One region of the Exiguobacterium sp. s128 genome, then DNA from elsewhere that is predicted to be linked to it. Evidence: riboswitches for the same ligand, from Rfam matches in the RefSeq annotation. Region 1 holds a riboswitch; each other region holds the start of a gene.

Region 1 (7,078 bases):
ACTCGCTTCTTTGAACGCTTGGATGTTTCGGTGTTTCGATAACGTCACTGCCGTCTCGACAGCAATTGCGACACCTGTTCGGGACGGGACGTTATATAACATGATCGGTAGGTCAACAGCATCGGCAACAGCCGTAAAGTGAGCCACGAGCCCTGCTTGCGACGTCTTATTGTAATAAGGTGTCACGAGCATCGCCGCATCTGCTCCGAGGCGTGCCGCTGTTTGTGTTTTTTCAATCGTTTGAGCCGTATTGTTCGTCCCTGTTCCGGCAATGACCGGGACACGTCCAGCTGTCACACGGACAGCCGTCGTCAGCAACGTCTCAAATTCTGTGTTCGTCAGCGTCGATCCTTCTCCTGTCGTCCCACCGACGACAAGTGCTTGAATGTTTGCTGCGAGTTGCTGTTCGATCAGTTGTTCAAATACCGTTAAGTCCAGTTCACCCGTTGATGTGAACGGTGTGGCGAGTGCTGTTCCTGCTCCTCTAAACATATCAGGTTCCTCCTCGGTTTTTTAAGAATGGATTGAACTTTCGAGCGCTTGGCGCGCCACTTGGACAGCGTTCGATGCAGCACCTTTCCGGATGTTATCGGCAACACACCAAATATGGAACGTATTCGGGAAACTTTGATCCTGACGAATCCGTCCGACATAGACATCATCTGTTCCACTCGCGTCAAGCGGCATCGGGTATTGATTTTGACTGACATCGTCGACAAGGACGACACCTGGTGCGTCAATCAATGCAGCGCGAATCGCTTCAACTGTCGTCTCCTGCTCGAACGTCACGTTGATCGCAACCGAGTGGGCATTCGTGACCGGTACGCGGACACATGTCGCACTGACCGGCAACTCCGGCAACTGAAAGATTTTTCGTGTTTCATCGATCATTTTTTGTTCTTCTTTTGTATAACCGTCCGGTAAAAACACATCGATATGCGGCAAGATATTATCAAAAATCGGATGCGGATAATTGACCGGTTCTTCACCACGACTTCCCCGTGCTAAATCTTCGATCCCTTTTTGTCCCGAACCGGACACGGCTTGATACGTCGTATAGTTGACGCGTTTCAGTCCAAATTGTTGTAACGGCGCCAGGGCGACGACGGATTGAATGGTCGAACAGTTCGGATTTGCAATCAGCCGGTTTTTCGGTCCGATCGCTTCGGGGTTCACTTCCGGAACGACAAGCGGGATACCGGCTTGCATCCGGAAAGCACTTGAATTATCAACGACGAGTGTCCCTGCGTTCGCAAGTAACGGTGCATACTGTTCACTGATTGTTCCCCCCGCTGCGAACAAGGCAACATCGATTCCGTCATCTGTAATCTGCTCCGACAAGGCTTGAATCATGATGTCTTGTCCTTTAAATTGAACCGTTTTGCCTGCGGAACGCGCGGACGCATAGGCTGAAATCTGACGAACTGGAAAATCGAGTTCGGCCAAGACTTGTAACATTTTTTGTCCGACAGCGCCCGTTGCGCCAATGACTGCTACATGATACATCTCATTTCCTCCTTACAATTCAAATGCGTTTGCAATCGCTGCGACCGTTCGTTCGATATCGGCTTGAGCAATCGTATACGAAATACTGATTTCTGATGTCGTAACTTGATAAAACGTGATATTTTCTGCCCGGAATGTCGCAAATAATTTTGAGGCGACCCCGGTTGCGTCACGCATCCCGATTCCGACAACGGATAATTTAGCGTGTTGGTTATGCCGATCAACCTTTACCGTTGGAAAACGTTCCATGATGTCCTGCAACGCTTCTTCCAAAAACTCTTCTTCGTCTAACGGACAAGAGAAGGAGAGGAAGATGTCACTGTCAAACGTCGTCTGACTGATCATATCGATGTTGACGTGACGACCCGATAACAATTCAAAGATATCCGCGACCGCTGAGTTCGTCTGCGGTACATGTTTAATCGATACTGTCATGACGTTTTTCGTCACACTGACACTCGTGACCGCTTTTTGTTCCATCGTTTCCGTTACCTCCATGATCCAAGTCCCTCTTTCCGATTCAAGTGTTTTCCCAACAAAGATATGCACACCATATTTTTTACCAAGCTCGACACTACGCATCTCCATGACTTTTGATCCGAGCGCACTCATTTCCATCATCTCATCATATGAAATATGTGGAATCGGTTGGGCCGCGGCATGAATCCGTGGATCTGCCGTATATACTCCATCGACGTCCGTATAGATTTCACAGCGTTTATCGAGAACGGCTGCCAGTGCGACGGCAGTCGTATCGGATCCGCCACGTCCGAGTGTCGTGACATCCCCCAGTTCATTGACTCCTTGGAAACCAGCAACGATGATGACATCGTAGGTCTCCAGTTTTTTCCGAAGCAATCCACCATCAATCTGTTTGATTTTACTTTTCGTATGGAGCCCCATCGTACTGATGCCGGCTTGAGCACCTGTCTGCGACAGTGCTTTTGTCCCGAGTGAGTTCAAGGCAATACTAAGGAGCGAGATTGTCTGTTCCTCACCAATCGCAAGCAGACGATCGAGTTCACGGCGTTCCGGCCGATCCGTGATTGCCTGGGCCTGCGCAATCAAGGAGTCTGTCATTTTCCCCATTGCTGATACGACGACGACTAATTTTTCACCTTGATCCGTCCGATTCTTCAAATAATTCGCAATAGACTGAATCTGTTCGACAGTCGCAACCGAACTACCACCAAATTTAAGTACAGTTGTCACAATCCTATCTCCTTTTGTCCCGAAACAGAAAAAAACGACGGGCCGGTAGGAGCGTTCCTACGGCCCGTCGTTATCACGATCGGACAAACGATGACAGTGTCATACGTTCTTTTACGTAAGATAGCGCTCCGAAACGTGGGTTTCGGCAGTACAACGGATCTTAACCGTTGTACCAGCAATCAGGAAAAAGCATTTTCCTGTTCACTTCGGCGGATTTCCCCTTTCACATCACTTGGCATGCTTGCCTTTGTCAGTGTTGCTACTGATGTCATCCGCGCCTCTATCTGTCGGTTGTTAGTTACAGTTATAGCAAACATTTTTTGTTAAATCCAGTGATTTGCCAAACTTTTTTGATTTTTATCCTTCTTCCAGCTTCTGCTTCGCCGATGTCAATTGTTCTCGGACAGCATCAAAACCAGTCCCACCATAGCTTCCCCGTCGTGCGACGGCTTGAACCGGATCAAGTAACGGATAGACGTCTTCCCCGATTACCGGATGGAACGTCTGATACGTCACAAGCGTCAAATCTTTTAAGAAACAATTTGATTGGACGCAATGCAGGACGGCTTTCCCGACGATTTCGTGTGCTTCACGGAAGGGTATGCCTTTTGTGACCAAATAATCTGCCAGTTCCGTTGCATTCGAGAAGTCTTGCATCGTCGCCTTCTTGAGCGCTTCTGTCTTAAACGTAGCGGATTCAAGCATCCCGGTAAAAATCTGAACCGATTGTAACACCGTATCAGCCGTATCAAAGACGCCTTCCTTATCTTCTTGCATATCTTTATTGTAAGCGAGTGGTAATGCTTTCATCGTCGTCAAGAACCCCATCAAGTTTCCATATACCCGTCCTGTCTTCCCACGAATCAATTCCGCGAAGTCCGGATTCTTTTTCTGTGGCATCATGCTTGAACCGGTCGAGAACGCATCAGATAACTCGATGAAAGAAAACTCTTGCGACGCCCAGATGATGATTTCTTCACAGAACCGCGACAGGTGCATCATGACTGTCGAGGCGATTCCGAGATATTCGATGACAAAATCACGATCCGAGACGGCGTCTAAACTATTCGGATAGACGTGCTCAAAACCAAGCAACTCGGCTGATTTGAACCGATCGATCGGGAACGTCGTCCCGGCAAGTGCACCGGCACCGAGTGGCGACATCCGAATCCGCTTCAAGTTATCCGTTAATCGATCGGCATCCCGTTCAAACATCCAAAAATAGGCAAGTAAATGATGGGCCAGCGAAATCGGTTGGGCCCGTTGGAGATGCGTATAACCGGGCATGATTGTTTCGATGTGCTGATCTGCCTGTCCCGTGATGACAGATTGTAAGTTACGGATACTCGTCAACAGTTCGAGCACATGTTGCTCCATCCAAAGATGGAGATCGGTCGCGACTTGGTCGTTTCGACTGCGTGCTGTATGCAACTTCCCGGCGACGGGACCAATCTGCTCCGTCAACAACCGTTCGAGATTCATATGGATGTCTTCATCTGCAAGCGAATAGACATGCTGATCAATCGTCTGTCGTAATCGTTGCAGACCGGCTTCGATTTGTTTCCATTCCGTCTCCTCGAGAATTCCTTGTTCGTATAACATCTGTGCATGGGCCAAGCTGCCTTGTAAATCGACAGCCGCCAATTTTTGATCAAATGAAATCGATGCGCCGAATGCCTCCGCCTGAGCGGAAGCACTTTCCGTAAACCGTCCGCCCCATAGTTTCGTCATTTTTTCACGCCTTCCTGACGATGGACACTTGCATGTGTCGCAATCGCTAGACCATGCAATTTAATGAATCCTTTTGCCGCTTCGTGATCAAATGCATCTTCTTTTGTGTAAGTCGCGAGTTTCTCGTCATACAGCGAAACAGTTGACTGACGTCCTGTAACGGTCGCGTTCCCTTTGTACAGTTTGACGCGGACTTCGCCCGTCACATCTTGTTGTGTCGCTGTCAAGAAGGCTTTCAGTCCTTTTGTTAACGGTGCGTGGAACAATCCGTTATAAATCGTCTCTGCATATTGTTTGCTTAAAATCGGTTTGAAGTGAGCAACATCCTTAGTCAGCGTGATTGTCTCTAAAGCAGCATGTGCTTTAAGTAAAACCGTTGCACCCGGGCACTCATACACTTCACGTGACTTGATCCCGACAAGACGGTTCTCGACATGGTCAATCCGTCCGACGCCATGTGCCCCGGCGATGATGTTGAGTTCTGTGATCAGTTTTGCGAGTGGATAGGCTGTTCCATTGATTGAAGTCGGTACACCCGCTTCAAAACCGATGACGATTTCTTCTGCTTGATCCGGTGCTTCTTCCGGTGCCACCGTCAACGCATACGCATCTTGCGGAGGTTCTGTCCACGGGTTTTCAAGGACGCCACACTCGTTACTCCGTCCCCAAAGATTCATATCAATTGAATACGGGCTGTCGAGGTTAATCGGGATCGGGACATCATTTTCCTTAGCATAGGCAATCTCTTCTTCCCGTGACCATTTCCACTCCCGGACTGGCGCGATGACTTCGAGTGACGGATCGAGGGCCGCGACCGAGACTTCAAACCGGACTTGGTCATTTCCTTTTCCGGTACAGCCGTGAGCGACTGCCGTTGCGCCGTGCGCATGGGCCACTTCGACCAGTTTTTCAGCGATCAACGGACGGGATAGTGCCGAAATCAAAGGATAAGCTCCTTCATAATGTGCTCCATATTGAAGGGCTGGCAAAACAAACTCGTTCGCAAACTCCTCTTTGACATCAAGAACGATCGATTCGACGGCTCCGACGAGCAATGCTTTTTCTTTGATGACCGTCAAATCTTTTCCTTCACCGACATCCATGCATAACGCGACGACATCATAGTCCTTGCTCAACCATTTGATGGCGACCGAAGTATCAAGTCCACCTGAATACGCTAAAATCAATTTTTGTTTCGTCATTCCCAATTCCTCCTTGAAGTCGACTGTATCTATCTGTATAAAAATTCACTATGAATTATATATATACATAGATATCAAAAAAAAGAAACCCTTTTTCAGGATTTCTCATCAAATTCCATCAAATTTTCTTCTCCATCGTCCGATGCGGAATCCCGGCATCATCAAATTCATCCGAGACGATGGCATAACCAAGTCCTTGATAAAAGGGAATCGCCTGGACTTGCGCACCAAGCGTCAAAATCGTCCGTCCTTCACGGCGTGCAATCCGTTCCATCGCCCGCATCAGTTCACCGCCATACCCTTTTCCGCGTGTCGCAGCAAGCGTGGCGACACGTTCCACCTTCATCCGTTGCTCGTCATACGGGCGGGTTCTGCCCGTCGCCACCGGACGATTCATCTCATCGAGAACGAGGAGATGGATTGCCGTTTCGTCATGTGTATCATATTCAAGATTGCGCGGGACGCCTTGTTCCTCGACGAAAACACGTTCCCGGATCATGCGTACAGCTTGCTTATGCTCTGTTGTTTTTACTTGTATGACGGTCATGTATGTAATTCCTCCTCTAATGCTTCTACAAAGGCCAGTGCATCTTCATGCGTTACGAACAAAACTTGCGCGTTCGTTTCGCTTCCGCCACCGCGGCCATTAAACTGTTTGACGTGTGTTTTCGTAAACTGTCCGAGATGCACACGTCCCGTGCTGTACATCAAGAGTTTCTTAGCGACCTCGTTCCAGACAAGTACAGTACGCCCTGCTTCTACCAATGCTTTACCGATTTTTTCTGAAAAACGGATATCTTCCTGCTCATGGTGAAGCACTAGAATCTGCTCCGGTCCGTTCAAGAGCTGTTTCAGAACGGTTTGGACATGCGCGTCCTCTGCTTGACCGACTTGTCGATTCAACCGGATTTGATCTTGTTTCAGTTCGTCGACGACGTCACGGACCTGATCTTTTTTAGCCGATAAGAAACGTGCAGTTTCCGACAAGACACGTCGTTCTGTCGTGAGTAATCGAAACGCCCGGTCCTTTGCGACATACGTCAATCGGATATTCCCCCGAATCTTTTCTTGACCCGTAAATAAAATCAACTCCAGTTCTGATGTTGATTCAAGGTGTGTTCCGCCACATGCACTATAATCGAGTTCACCGATTTGGACAACTCGAATTTGACCAGTCACTTGAGGCATTTTTCGTAATGGTAATGCCAAAGCCTCCGCCTCTTCGTATTCTGTAGCCGTGATGACATGTCCGGCCACGATGACCTGACGTAACCGTTCCTCAAGCCGGTTCTGTAATTTCTCGTCCCACTGGTCCGTCGCAAGATCGAGTGTCGATTCTTCTGATCCTGTTCGAAAACTGACGGTTTTAATCTGAAACTCATCTTGTAAAATCGCCGAAATGACATGTTGGGCTGTATGTTGCGCCG
Region 2 (7,078 bases), on a different contig from region 1:
GTCATCTGACGCGAGGAACAGGGCGACTGTCGCCATCTCGCGCGGTTTACCGAGACGGCCGAGTGGTGTAATCCAAGCATTGGCGTCGCGGAATTGTTTCCCTTGCTCGTCTTCTTTCCCGCCGACGAGTGTATCGATGAGTGGGGTTTCGATTGTCCCCGGGGAAAGCGAGTTGACACGGATGCCGTCGCGGGCATAATCAATCGCCATCGCCCGCGTGAAGTTGGCGATTCCGCCTTTTGCCGCGTTGTATCCCGAACGGTTCAAGTCAGCAGCCCGTCCCGACATCGATGACGTATTGATGATCGATCCGCCGTTTTTCAGCATTAACGGAATGACGAACCTACTTGTCAAAAACGTACCGCGTAAATCAACGGCGATGATTTGATCAAACAGTTCGATCGGATATTCATGGACTTTTCCGCCTTGTTGATCAATCCCGGCATTGTTGAACAAAACATCGACCGTCCCGTATGTAGACTGTAGATGGCCTGCGAGTTGTTTGACGCTGTCGACTTGTGAGACATCGACGTGAACGGCTTCTGCTTTTCCACCGGCCTGCTCAATCTGTTTTACGGTCGCTTGTGTTTTTTCAAGATCGATGTCAGCACAGACGACGGTTGCCCCTTGCTCCGCAAAGACAAGTGCCGTTGCTTGACCGATTCCTGTGGCCGATCCGGTGATGACTGCTACTTTGTTTTCAAGTCGTTTCATAAAAAATCTCCTCCTGATAAGTAATGTCCGATTTTGTACTTCACCTTATGAAACATTCCCTGAGCAGATGCGGATAAACCCATCGAAGTGTCTAACGTTTTTCTGGAACGGGAACAGGTAAAACAGAAAAGCGCAAAGTGAAAGGGATGAGAACGCTGATATCAGATCAATGGAAGTATGCAAAAAAATTATTGGCGGAAGCCGTTCAGCATCAAATCGAGTTAGAGAATGGACCGATGAAAAACGAATTGATTGAGGGGACTACTCCTGTCTTATGGTTTGGCGACGCGACGAAAACAAGCTGGTTGACGGTGGCGACCAATCCTTCGGCGGGACAGTTCTTAAAAAAAGACGGGACGATGCGTTACGATACAACCGGTCCCTTCTTTTTACGCGAGTCGGGAGTATCCTTAAGTACTTACCAAAACGACAGATATTATGACCAAACCATCGGGAACTATAACCGTTATTTTCAGCAAAAGGACGTCTACAAGACATGGTTCGGAAAAGAACAGGGTGGCAAACTGGAAGGTTTTCTAAACGGGTTTGGTGCGTCCTTGTATGACACGTCCCTGCTCCCCGTGATCCACACGGATTTTTTCCCGTTTCCGACAAGACGCTACATGGGGACGATCGCGATGCGGCAGGATCTCGAACAGACAGCATTCGGTCAAACCTTTTTCAAGAAGTTGCTGCATCTGTTTTCTCTGCATGGCATCATTTTATTAGGACGTGAACACACGGAGAGGTTTCGGAGTTTGGATCCAAGCATCACGTGGCAAGCACCGGTAACCGTCACCAATTATCCGGATGCAATCGTCGAATTTGGTTATTCGGCTGAATTATGTATCCCGGTCATCGGACTACACTTTAAACCGAGTGAACAGTTTATAGGTCTGGGCAGTCGTGTCGATGAGAAGGGGGTCAGTCACGGAACATATGGGTCGACGAAAGGATTACATGAGATTGGACGGGAGGTACGCAAAAAATTGAATCAATTCTATGAGGTGAAGGATTGACAGCCTTTTTCATATCCGTAATAATGGAAGTGAATTAGCACTCTAATGACTTGAGTGCTAAAAACAACAGGGGGTATCGAACATGGAAACGAAACAATTCAAAGCAGAATCTAAACGATTGCTCGAAATGATGATTCATTCCATCTACACACATAAGGAAATCTTTTTACGTGAGTTGATTTCGAACGCCAGTGATGCAATGGACAAGATTTATTATAAGGCGTTGACGGACGAGACGATGACGTTTGACAAAGAAGCCTACAAGATTACGATTGAGCCGAACAAAGAAACACGTCAACTGATTTTACGTGACACAGGAATCGGGATGACAAAAGAAGAGCTGGAAGAAAACCTCGGAACGATTGCGAAAAGTGGTTCGCTTGCCTTTAAAGCGGAAAACGAATCAAAAGACGGCCATGACATCATCGGGCAGTTCGGAGTCGGTTTTTATTCCGCCTTCATGGTCGCTGATACCGTGACCGTCGTGACGAAACCGTTTGGCAGTGACGTCGCCTATAAGTGGGAGTCGCACGGAATAGACGGGTACACGATCGAAGAGGTCGACAAAGAAACAGTCGGAACGGACATCACACTTCATATCAAAGCAAACGAAGAAGAAGAGAACTACGATGAATACTTAGAGCCGTACCGTCTTCGGAGTATCATCAAAAAGTACTCGGATTTCATCCGCTATCCGATCGAGATGGAAGAAACGGAACAGCGCCCGGTCGAAGGATCGGACGAAACAGAAGACGTGACGGTCATGAAGACAGTCAACAGCATGATCCCGATCTGGCGAAAAAACAAACGGGAACTGACGGATGAAGACTATGTCAACTTCTATCAAGAAAAACGGTATGGATTCGATACACCAGTCAAACATATCCATATTAGTGCGGATGGCGCCGTCCGGTATCAATCAATTTTGTTCATTCCCGAGCAACCGTCGTTTGATTACTATTCGAAAGAGTTCGAAAAGGGACTCGAACTGTATGCGAACGGTGTCTTGATCATGGAAAAATGCAGTGATCTGTTGCCGGATCATTTCAGTTTCGTCAAAGGAATGGTCGATTCAGAAGACTTGTCGCTCAACATCTCGCGCGAAATGTTGCAGCACGACCGTCAGTTAAAATTAATTGCGAAGAACATCCAAAGCAAAATCAAAACACAACTCGAGGCATTACTTCGTGACGACCGGGAGAAATACGAGACGTTTTACCAAGCCTTTGGCCGTCAACTGAAGTTTGGCATCTATAACGATTACGGAATGCACAAGGACAGCGTAAAAGAACTCGTCTTGTTCCATTCGGCAAAAGAGAAAAAATTAGTGACGCTCGCAGAATACGTCGCAGCGATGCCGGAAGAGCAGAAGTATATTTATTATGCGTCAGGAGAAAGCACGGATCGGTTGGATAAGCTGCCACAATCAGAGCTCGTCAAGGACAAAGGATTCGATATCCTCTATTTTACGGAAGAGATTGATGAGTTTGCGATTCAGATGCTTCTCAACTACGACGGAAAAGAATTTAAGTCCGTGACGAGCAGTGATCTTGGCATCGAGCAAACGGACCAGGCAGAAACGACAGAGACACAAGTCGAGATGTTTACAGCGATGCAGGACGTACTGGCGGGACAAGTCAAAGAAGTCAAAGCATCGTCGCGCTTGAAATCACATCCGGTTTGCTTCGCGACAGATGGTGCCGTATCGATTGAAATGGAGAAAATCCTTAAGGCGATGCCGAACAATCAAGATGTCGCAGCGGTGAAGATCCTCGAACTGAATACGTCACATGACGTCTTCAAAGCAATCGAAGCAGCGTATGCAGCAGATCGTCCGAAATTCGAACGGTATACGAAATTGATGTACCAACAAGCGTTATTGATGGAAGGATTACCAATTGAAGATCCGGTCGCGTTTGCGAACGAAGTCTGTGCGTTGATGGTTTGATCCGGTTCCAGCAATAACCAAAATTCATGTAAAAAAGCCGGATCCGATTTTTTAATCGGGTCCGGCTTTTGAATGGAAACAGTTTAACAGGCTTGGTTTATTCAGAACGAAGTTGCGACGGGACTTCACCGCGTCGTGACAGCACGTTCAACATGACGAGGAAAATCATGAAGGCGACAAGCGCACCGATGAATCCGAAGACAGACGAACCGGTGACACCGAGCATAAGGTACCCGACAGCCGACGTTGCTGCACCAATCAACGCATACGGCAATTGTGTCGTGACGTGATCGATGTGGTGGGATCCGGCACCGGTCGAGCTGAGAATCGTCGTATCGGAAATCGGCGAACAGTGGTCACCGAAGACTGATCCGGCAAGGACAGCTGCAAGCGTTGGTAGCAACAGACTCGGCTCAACCGCCATGATGAGGTCAGCACCGATCGGTAACATGATACCGAATGTTCCCCAACTCGTTCCGGTTGAGAATGCCATGATACTCGCGATCAAGAACAACAGGAACGGCAGATAGGAAGCAGGAATTGATTTGCTGACGAAACTTGCGAGATAGTCGCCGGTCTTCATGTCACCGATGACGGCAATGATGGTCCAGGCGAACAACAGGATGACGACGGCTGGCCACATGGATCTCATTCCAGCCCAGATGCTGATGCGATACTCACGTGCCGGAATCTTCCGGCCGATCAACATCAAGAAGGCAACCACTAAACTGATGACGACACCAGCAACGAGCGAACGTGTGACATCGGTCGCTTCGAACGCACCGATCAATGTGAAGGGACGATCGTCAGCAGCTAAGGCTTGAGCACCTGTCCACAGAAGAGCAGTGACGGTTGCGATGACTAACACGACAATCGGAACAACTAAGTCACGGACTTTTCCACCATCGTGTTCCTTGACTTCTTCTGCCATGCCCATCGGTGTTCCTTTGTTTGTATCAAACAATTCACCTTGAAGTGCACGTAACTCGTGCGTCCGCATCGGTCCAACAGCAATCCCGGTATAGGCGATGTAAAGTGTCAGTAATAAAGCAAAGATGGCATAGAAGTTTAACGGCACGATCATCATGAAGGCACTAAACGCCGAATAATCAGTGATCGAATGTGTCGTTAAGATCCCGGCGATGATCGAGATGATGAACGCACCCCAACTCGATAATGGACTGATGACACAGACCGGTGCAGCAGTGGAATCGATGATATAAGCCAGTTTGGCACGCGAGACACCACGACGGTCCGTCAACGGGCGACTGACGTTTCCGACAGCAAGACTGTTGAAGTAATCATCAATAAAGATTAAGATCCCTAAACCAAAAGCGGCGAGACGTGCACCACGTGCCGTCTTGACGTGGGTCGTTGCCCATTCGCCGAAGGCACGAGCACCACCGGATGTTTGAATCAATGTCGATAAGACACCCAGTAAAAGTAAGAAAACGAGTAATAAGACGTTCCATTCATTTAATGCACCATCTGCCCAAAACAGACTGAAGATGTTTTTGCCGAGATAAACGACCGTGTCGATTGGATTAAAACGATGAAGCAGTAACGCACCGATTAAAATCCCGACACCGAGTGAGATGACGACCTTTCGTGTGACGATCGCCAAGACGATGGCGATGACCGCCGGCGCAAGCGCGACGATGGAATCTGAATAGTTGACCATGGTTGTGGTTCCTCCTCTTTTTTTAGAAGATGAGACCCATTGCATACAAAAAAGCAAGGGCACCGGCAACAAAGCCGACACCCTTGCTGGATGCGTCTTTCTTAGCCGAATTGGAGCGCTCCATACAACATACGTATGGCAATCGAACGGGTATTTCCCAATTCGACCAGCATCGTCAAGTCTGACACATGACGATACTTCGGCGGCATCACCTTTCTTTGATCGTCTTTGTTGTCATCCTCAGACCAAATACTTTTTGAGACCGCGCCTCTACCTCATCGATAGAATAGTCATATTCTTTTCATAAGAAAACTTTATCATATTTCAGAAAATAGTTTCAAGTCTGTTTGTTAAATATTGAAGTAGGACGTCAACTGCTTCAGTAAATAATCTTTATTTTCTTCAAACTGTCGCTTTCGGTGTCCGTTTGCACCGGAAGGGTGAGGGAAACCAAATAATACGGTATGTTTTTTGATGCGCCCTTGATGCAGTAATGTCCGGACCGTAGACTCGACAACACGTCCAAACGGAACGAGGATGACCGGATGGGGTAACTGATTCAGCTCAGCGGCAAAATGTTCATACGCGTAATGTTGCAGAAGGGGGGTCCGGTCGATTTTCGGTTGATGTCCCGTATAATTTTTATCCCGGTAAAAAACAGGATGTCTCAGAATCGAAGTCGTGTGCAACAGTTCCTGATCTGTATGAAATAAGGTTGCTGTGGAAGGAATCTTTAGTAGACGATTTAATTCGAGCTCATCCAACATCATTGTCAAATTACGACGCATCGGACCAGCAAAACTGGCACTGTATTTGACGATTTTCGACGTTTCCTCGATTGTCGCACCATGATGAAAGGCGTCAGCGGCTTCTTCGTAAGCAATTCGCATCTGTTCAAATCCGGGTGTGATTCCAATGAAGACGATTTTCGCAGAATGATTGATGTATTCGCCGATCGGTGAATAATAGACGGATAAACCCTGATCCTGTTGTAATAAAAAACTGTCCACGCATAAATCCTGACGTGTCAGAGGGCGGTCAATCGGTAAAGTCCGAATGGCCTGTTCGAAAATAGACAATGAATTCAGCATGATAAGTCCTCTCTCTTTCTGTGTTGGACTTATGATAACAAATAATGGTATTACATACAATTTACACCCATATCAATATAGTGGAGGGTCTTTTGGAGTGAAGACAGAAAAACCCTGAATCCAGAATGGACGCAAGGTTTTCAGTAGGTGGGATCAAGAAGAAGCAGAAGTCCGTTCTTTGACGGAAGCGACTTCGTAGGTGATGATTTCACTTCCAAGCATCGGAGATTCTTCTTGTTTGCCGTCTGACGGAGCAGGACGTTTATGGGACTCTTTAAAATCATCACTGTTCCGCCATGCTTCAAAATCCTTCATGTCTTCCCAGTACATGTTGACGTTCATTTCATCGTGTTCTTCGAGACCTTGAGTCAGTAAAACTTCGACACGAACAAATCCCTTCATCGAGTCAAGACCACTTGGGCGAGTAAAGCGTGGTGCGAGTGCAGCAGCCATTCCTTTTTTGACTTTGATCCGGTTCGTCACGACGATCATAAAAACATCCCCTTTTATCGAATTGTGTACCTTTTAAGTATAGTACGATGGAAACAACAATGCTTGAAAGAAGGAATCCATCATTATGAATGAACAAGATTATGAAGCACGTCTACACATCAAGACGATCGAA
Region 3 (7,078 bases), on a different contig from region 1:
TCATGAGACCGGTGTGCACCGGTCTCATGAAAGAATCTTTATGAAAGAAAGGTCTTCGAAAATAGTGTTTATCGATTAGCTAACCAACTTAAAAACACTTGGAAATCCAACGTTGTCCGAGCTGCATAAGCACTAGACCACCGTTGAATTTGACGCGTAAATTCAGCGTCTGATACGCCAATCGATTCGATGATGACAATGTCCGCATGATGGTCCAAGATGTCAATGTCAATTCCTGCGTCCTTATCCGCCCGGGCATGGATTTTGGCGGTAATTTGACCTTGAATCGAAAGGACGTTTTCGAGGTCTTCCTGGCTTTTGATATGCTTTGCTTTTAATTTCTTTTTGTAGGGAGAACGTTCCCGAAGGTAATACTCTTTTCCGTTCATCGTCACGTAACCAAGATACGGATCTTCATGTGCCTGCATCGCTTTTTGTGATGTCACGACACGACGTCCTTGATGAACCGCTTCGACGTCCTCCAGATAGACCGGTAAAAAGAGTGACGGAACAGATGTTTGTGCCTGCTTCATTTCTAGAATCAAATCCTCGTGTTCACCACCCTCTCCTTCGACGAGGATGTAGTACCGTTCAAGACCAATCGATGCCGTCCCGCTATCGAATTTATAGACGATATCCTTGATATCATAAAACGCGGCATCCTGCCGATCTTCTTGGTCAATCGAAGCAATGTAGTCCGGCCAGACAGCTTCGATTGCTGCATACGTCTCGGCATCTATCCGTTTCATGTCTGGTAAATCAGAAAATTTCCGTTGCCCTTCAACGACGGTCGTCCGTTCACCAAGCAATTCTGCTTTCTTTTTCTCTGCCTTTTTAATCAGTTTCCGAATCGGTCCTTTTGTGTTGTCGATCGTAAAACAGACCTTGCTTGGATTTTTGCCTTTTGCGTATTCCCGCAAGTCATCTAAGTAATGCTGGACGTAGGCGGTAATGGCCGGCTCCGGATCATACCCGACTTCCTTCGCAAACAATTGAACCGATACTGCCATCCGAATCAAATCATATAGATAAGACCCAAGGTATCCTTCATCAAAGTCGTTGACATCATAGATGATTTCACCTTTAGCATTTCCATGGACACCAAAATTTTCGAAGTGAAGATCCCCTTGAATCCAGGTCGGCGTCTCACTCGGTGTATCGAATCCTAACGGAATCCGCGTCAAGTCATAATAAAAGAGATGCGAACTGCCACGGAAAAAAAGAAACGGACTCGTACTCATCTTTTGATATTTTATTTGCCGCGCTGCTTCATCGAGTCCGCGAACTTCATGATCATAAAAATCCAACACTTTCGAGATCGTCAATTGTCGTATTTCTTCATATACCGGTGTGAACATAAAAACGCCTCCTTAAAAGAATTGTAAAAAAAGACAGCAAAACGAATCCGCTTTGCTGTCTGCCTGTCTTACTCATTCGAAGTGTTTTCTATATTCCCCATATCCTGCCGTCTCAAGCTCTTCTAACGGAATAAAGCGCAGAGCTGCTGAGTTGATGCAGTAGCGTAAGCCACCCAACTCTTTTGGACCGTCATCAAAAATATGACCAAGATGACTGTCTGCGTCAGCCGAACGGACTTCTGTCCGTGTCATGCCGTGTGTCGTATCAAGAGTGACTTCCATTTTGTCTTCAGAAATCGGTTTTGCAAAACTTGGCCATCCGCAATTCGAGTTAAATTTATCTTTTGACGTAAAGAGTGGTGTTCCGTCGACGATATCGACATAAAGACCTGATCGTTCTTCATCCCAGTATTCATTTCGGAAAGCTGGTTCTGTTCCACTTTCTTGTGTCACCTTATACTGGATTGGCGTCAGACGTTGTTTCAGTTCCTGCTCTTTATCTTGATTTTTCCATGCTTCTTTGACGAATTTTGCTCGACCTGATCCCACACTATACATCTGATAGCGGAACGGATTTTTTTTGTAATAATCCTGATGGTAGTCTTCTGCCGGCCAGAACGGTTTCGCCGGACGGATATCGACTGCTACTGGTCGCGAGAACCGACCGGATGCGTCAAGCGCCGCTTTCGAACGTTCAGCTGCTTGTTTTTGTTCTTCGTCGACATAAAAGATAGCCGGTTCATACGATTGACCCCGGTCATTAAACTGTCCGCCGCCATCGGTCGGATCAATTTGTCGCCAAAAAATTTCGAGTAATTCCTCATACGTGATGATGGACGGATCATATGTGACTTCTACGGCTTCTAAGTGTCCTGTCGTTTCTGAACAGACCTCTTTATACGTCGGGTTTTCTGTATGACCACCTGTATAACCGGAAATGACTTGTTCGACACCATCATATTTATGAAATGGCTTGACCATGCACCAAAAACAGCCACCTGCGAATATTGCTTTTGCCATCTAGCTTCCCCTCCTCTGTATATGCCTATTTTAACGCGTTCCGTGCCACGTCCCTACTATCTTGCTCAGTCAATCTTCCGGATTTGCTTTTAAGCGCCGCATGACAAAATAAATCGCGGCGAACACTAAGATCAATCCGCCGAGCGAATACCAGATATTGTTCATCCGGTAGAGCATCTGATAAATCGCTAACGTCACAAGCAAAATCGCAATCGGAATGAATGCCCGTTTAAAGTGATACCAATAATTCACTGTAGTCGCCTCCGTTTTCTTTTATCTTAATCGATTTTTTACTGCTTGATTGTGTTTTTCAACATTTTTCTAGCAACGACACGACAAAAAAGCCGATCCCGTTCACACATGGGATCGACTTTTAACTTACGGACGTGGATGCTTCGGGAATTCCATTTCTGCATAGGGAACGACCGATGTCCGGTTTTTAAATTTATGACCTAACCAAAAAGCAAGGAACAGCGGAATACCGATATATGTCGCGGCAATTCCGACCCAGTCAATTTGATCCGCGAGGAAGGCGGCATAGTTTTGACCGACGATGACGAGGAAACACAGTCCAAAGGCGAACAATGGTCCAAATGGGAATGCCGGCGCGACGTAAGGCAAGTCACTTAACGAATGACCTTGCGCGACGAACCCTTTCCGGAAACGGTAATGACTGATTGCGATACCGAGCCATGCGATGAATCCGGTCATCCCGGAAGCATTGAGCAACCAGAGATACACTTGACCACCAAACATCGACGTCAGGAAACAGAGTGCCCCGATGGCACCGGTTGCGAGCAAAGCATTACGTGGGACACCGTTTTTTGAAACTTTAGCAAACATCTTCGGTGCATCACCTTGACGAGCGAGCGTATACAACATCCGTGTCGACGCGTACATCCCCGAGTTCCCGGCTGATAAGACAGACGTCAAGATGACGGCGTTCATTAACGCTGCCGAGAAGGCAAGCCCGGCTTTTTCAAAGACGAGTGTAAACGGACTGACCGCTACATCGGTGATATCGTTTGACACCAAGTTCGGACTTGTGTACGGGATCAACATCCCGATGACGAAAATCGCGAACACATAAAAGAGAAGAATCCGCCAAAAGACTTGTTTCACAGCTTTCGGCACGTTTTTTTCCGGATCTTCCGACTCCCCTGCCGCAATTCCGACAAGTTCGGTTCCTTGGAAACTGAAACCGGCGACTAGGATGATACCGATGACGGCCGGAATACCGCCGACGAACGGTGCGTCGCCTAATGCAAAGTTTTTGAATCCGACCGGTGCTTCCGATGTGAAGACACCGAAAATCATTGCGACACCGACAATCAAGAAAATGATGACGGTAACGACTTTGATCATCGCAAACCAATATTCTGCTTCTCCGAAACCTTTAACGGAGAAGAAATTTAAACCAATCATCAACAATAAGAAGATGGCACTGAAGTAAAAACCCGGTACGTCCGGGAACCAATAGGTCATGACGATTTGTGCCGCAACAAGTTCGACGGCAATCGTGACTGCCCAGTTGTACCAGTAGTTCCAACCTAACGCAAAACCAAACGATGGATCGACGAATTTCGCACCGTACGTCGAAAATGAGCCGGCGACTGGCATGTACGCTGCCATCTCACCCAGACTCGTCATCAGGAAGTAAACCATCAGTCCGACGACTGTATAAGATAACAAGGCACCACCAGGTCCGGCAGCAGCAACTGAGGCACCTGAGGCAATGAATAACCCGGTTCCGATGGCCCCACCAATCGCAATCATCGACATATGACGGGCCTGAAGTCCACGTTTTAACCCTTCTTCGGTTGAATCGAGTTTTCTTTGAGGTTGTAGATTTAAATTGTTCATGTCATTCGCTTCTCTCTTTTTTAATTTTTGAGAGGACACTTTTTGAATCGAATATACAAAAAGCGCCCTCACCTTCCAGAAGGAAGATGAGAACGCAACATAATAAACGGATGCGCCTCATTCTACCGTCGTGAAAGATAGCTCCCCACAAATCACATCTGACTTGTGACAGTATTAGACCTGTTTGATCTAATCCCAATCGATCATCTTCAAAGCGATGATTGATTTCGGCAATTCTTCCTTTTCAGTCACCTCATCTGCCGCTTGACGACATCCGTGATTGTACTCTTAAGAATTGCAACCTCCATCCCACTGGTTGAGTGAGAACTAATTAAGTTAGTTATAAATTTCATTATTACTTCGTCATGTTACACAAATCGTCTTTAAATTGTCAATTCCTTTTTTGAATTTAGTGCTGTTCATGGTAAAATCCCGATATTTTTAGTACACTAAACTATAGAAGTTAACCGAAAGAAAGGATGTTGCATGAATGCCACAAGAACGTGATCAACTGACCTATCGATTAGAGGAACAAATGCGTGTGATTCTCCGGACACTACGTCGGGAACTAAACCGCCTCTTCGAAGGGACTGCGACCCGAAGTGAATTTTTCATCTTACGCAGTTTATCTGAAAATGGTCCTCAACGTCCGACCTTACTCGCAGAACAGTTTGAGCTTGCAACAAGCCAGGTAACAGCTTTGACTGATCGTCTCTACAAAGCAGGATTCGTCACGCGGACGCGTTCGACTGACGACCGGAGATCGATTGTCCTTGCATTGACAGACGAAGGCGAAGCCGCTTTTCGGGAACTTGAAATCGTCCGCCGTAAGTATCTGCAGGAACGCTTCGGTACATTGACGGAAGAAGAACTAAATGTGATGGTCCATGTGTTTGATAAGATCCTCTTGACGATGGACGAAGAGGCTGTTTCTTCATAAAAAATAGCCATTCAAAAAAATATACTTTTTTCTTAGGACAAAGTTCACTTGACTGTGTACTTTGTCTTTTTTGTCGACTTTCCTTGTTTCACTTAACATTTTTCCATTTCTTGCCGTTAGTAAAATGAGTATACTAGAAATATATTACTTAGAAATGTGTGTATAAGGAGCTGGGAGGATTTGTTGTCCATCATGAATAATTTCATCATCAATTTTTGTCTACTGTTTACAACGATCACTCTTTTGTTTCTACCGTTTCGGAATCGACCACGGGTTACCCCGAACACGAATCTGAACATCCGGCTCGTCTTAGGTGCGATTGCTGGACTGATTGCCGTGCTCTTGATGTTCAACAGTATCCAAATCGATGTGGCACGTGTCGATTTACGAATCGTTCCTGTCGTCATCGCCACGATGTTCGGCGGATTGCCGAGTGCACTTGTGACAGGATTGATGATCGTCGTTACACGCTTTGCGTTGACGCCCGTCGAACAAATCGATGCCGCGATTCTTTCATCCATCGTCATCGGATTGTTTATCATGACGATTGCCATCGTCAGACGATACGCCCGAATGACACTCTGGCATTTTGAATTGATGGTTGGTATCGGAATCGTCTATTCTTTACCCGCGATCTATCTCTTAACAAATAGTTGGTCGACCTTCATCAAAATATCACTCGCTTATATTTTCTTTAACTTGATTGCCGGTTTAGTGACCTATCATCTATTGGCGGAGCTACGACGACACTTTGAAAATATTCAGTATCAGCAAAAGCTGGCCATGACCGATGCTTTGACCGGACTTGCCAACCGTCGCCGGCTCGATGACTCCCTGTCTCTTGTCGGTTCAGCGGAAGATGGCTATTCTCTTATCCTGATTGATATTGATTTCTTTAAGCATGTCAACGATACATATGGTCATGACGCCGGGGATGACGTCTTACGCCAACTCGGGACGACCCTCGCGTCACTAGCTCGTCCGGACGACTTGGTTGGACGGTACGGCGGCGAAGAATTTTTAATCATCTTACCCAGTAAACCTGCCCTCGACGCCAAAAAAATCGCCGATCTGGCTCGGACGACCGTCGCTCGAAATCTTTTCCCGACGACAATGGTTCCCGATCTGCAAATCACGATTTCACTAGGAATTGCTCACTCGAGTGGTTCCCATACTTCCCTCGAAGCCTTACAACAAGCCGATAAGGCGTTGTATCATTCAAAAGATACAGGTCGCAATCGAAGTACTGTTTACACTAAACAACTGGAACTCGAACAAGCATAAGCAAACCGCCCTTACCTTCGTGGTAATCGGGCGGTTTTTAAATACCATCCTCTTCTTGATTCGGAAAACCGATACTTTCGACCGTGCCGAAGACGATCATCCGACTCAGTTGATCCGCCATATACGAAGCAGAATACGGCCGGTCATTTCGGAGCCACGATATCAATAAACCAAGTTGTCCACCAATGACATAATTCAACAATAAGTCCCGGTCGACTGTTTGACCGATTCGGAATTCGACCGCTCGCGATTTTTGGACTGACGCTGATGACGTATGGGACATGGGAGTTGACCCCACTCGATATGGAAACGTCTTATACTTCCATCATGGGTATCTATATGCTTCGTTCGTTCGGAATGGCCTTCATCATGATGCCAATCATGACGGCAGGTATGAATGCCTTGACGATGAAGATGATTCCCCACGGAAATGCGACGCAAAATACGTTGCGTCAAGTCGCTGGTTCGATCGGAACGGCCATTCTCGTGACGGTCATGACACGTCAAACGACAGCACACCTTGCGGATGACGCCAATCAGTTCACGACACTTGATCCGACACTTTCGCAACACTTAGGCGATCTTGGTCAACACTTAGGCAGTTCACAAGCCG

The links. Region 1 has a riboswitch for lysine ahead of KNQ13_RS06870 (aspartate kinase). Riboswitches for the same ligand answer to the same signal wherever they lie in the genome.
Region 2: linked by a shared signal. The riboswitch ahead of KNQ13_RS09960 (Na+/H+ antiporter NhaC family protein) and the one ahead of KNQ13_RS06870 (aspartate kinase) in region 1 are both predicted to bind lysine.
Region 3: linked by a shared signal. The riboswitch ahead of KNQ13_RS03455 (amino acid permease) and the one ahead of KNQ13_RS06870 (aspartate kinase) in region 1 are both predicted to bind lysine.

What each region holds. Positions count from the first base shown of each region.
Region 1 is NZ_JACSMT010000012.1:41,412-48,489, reverse strand. Features, by position in the region: gene dapA (4-hydroxy-tetrahydrodipicolinate synthase) at 1-492, opposite strand, end outside; gene KNQ13_RS06875 (aspartate-semialdehyde dehydrogenase) at 514-1,506, opposite strand; gene KNQ13_RS06870 (aspartate kinase) at 1,519-2,718, opposite strand; lysine riboswitch at 2,832-3,009, opposite strand; gene argH (argininosuccinate lyase) at 3,076-4,449, opposite strand; gene KNQ13_RS06860 (argininosuccinate synthase) at 4,446-5,651, opposite strand; gene KNQ13_RS06855 (GNAT family N-acetyltransferase) at 5,770-6,198, opposite strand; gene KNQ13_RS06850 (alanyl-tRNA editing protein) at 6,195-7,078, opposite strand, start outside.
Region 2 is NZ_JACSMT010000023.1:17,680-24,757, forward strand. Features, by position in the region: gene KNQ13_RS09945 (SDR family oxidoreductase) at 1-714, opposite strand, end outside; gene KNQ13_RS09950 (hypothetical protein) at 861-1,733, shown strand; gene htpG (molecular chaperone HtpG) at 1,816-3,681, shown strand; gene KNQ13_RS09960 (Na+/H+ antiporter NhaC family protein) at 3,779-5,362, opposite strand; lysine riboswitch at 5,468-5,643, opposite strand; gene KNQ13_RS09965 (uracil-DNA glycosylase family protein) at 5,713-6,453, opposite strand; gene KNQ13_RS09970 (heme oxygenase) at 6,607-6,945, opposite strand; gene KNQ13_RS09975 (methyltransferase) at 7,031-7,078, shown strand, end outside.
Region 3 is NZ_JACSMT010000005.1:41,079-48,156, forward strand. Features, by position in the region: gene KNQ13_RS03440 (DUF2252 domain-containing protein) at 69-1,358, opposite strand; gene msrA (peptide-methionine (S)-S-oxide reductase MsrA) at 1,431-2,378, opposite strand; gene KNQ13_RS03450 (hypothetical protein) at 2,448-2,630, opposite strand; gene KNQ13_RS03455 (amino acid permease) at 2,757-4,241, opposite strand; lysine riboswitch at 4,372-4,556, opposite strand; gene KNQ13_RS03460 (MarR family winged helix-turn-helix transcriptional regulator) at 4,732-5,181, shown strand; gene KNQ13_RS03465 (GGDEF domain-containing protein) at 5,374-6,465, shown strand; gene KNQ13_RS03470 (TetR-like C-terminal domain-containing protein) at 6,503-6,748, opposite strand; partial or broken gene KNQ13_RS03475 (MFS transporter) at 6,676-7,078, shown strand, end outside.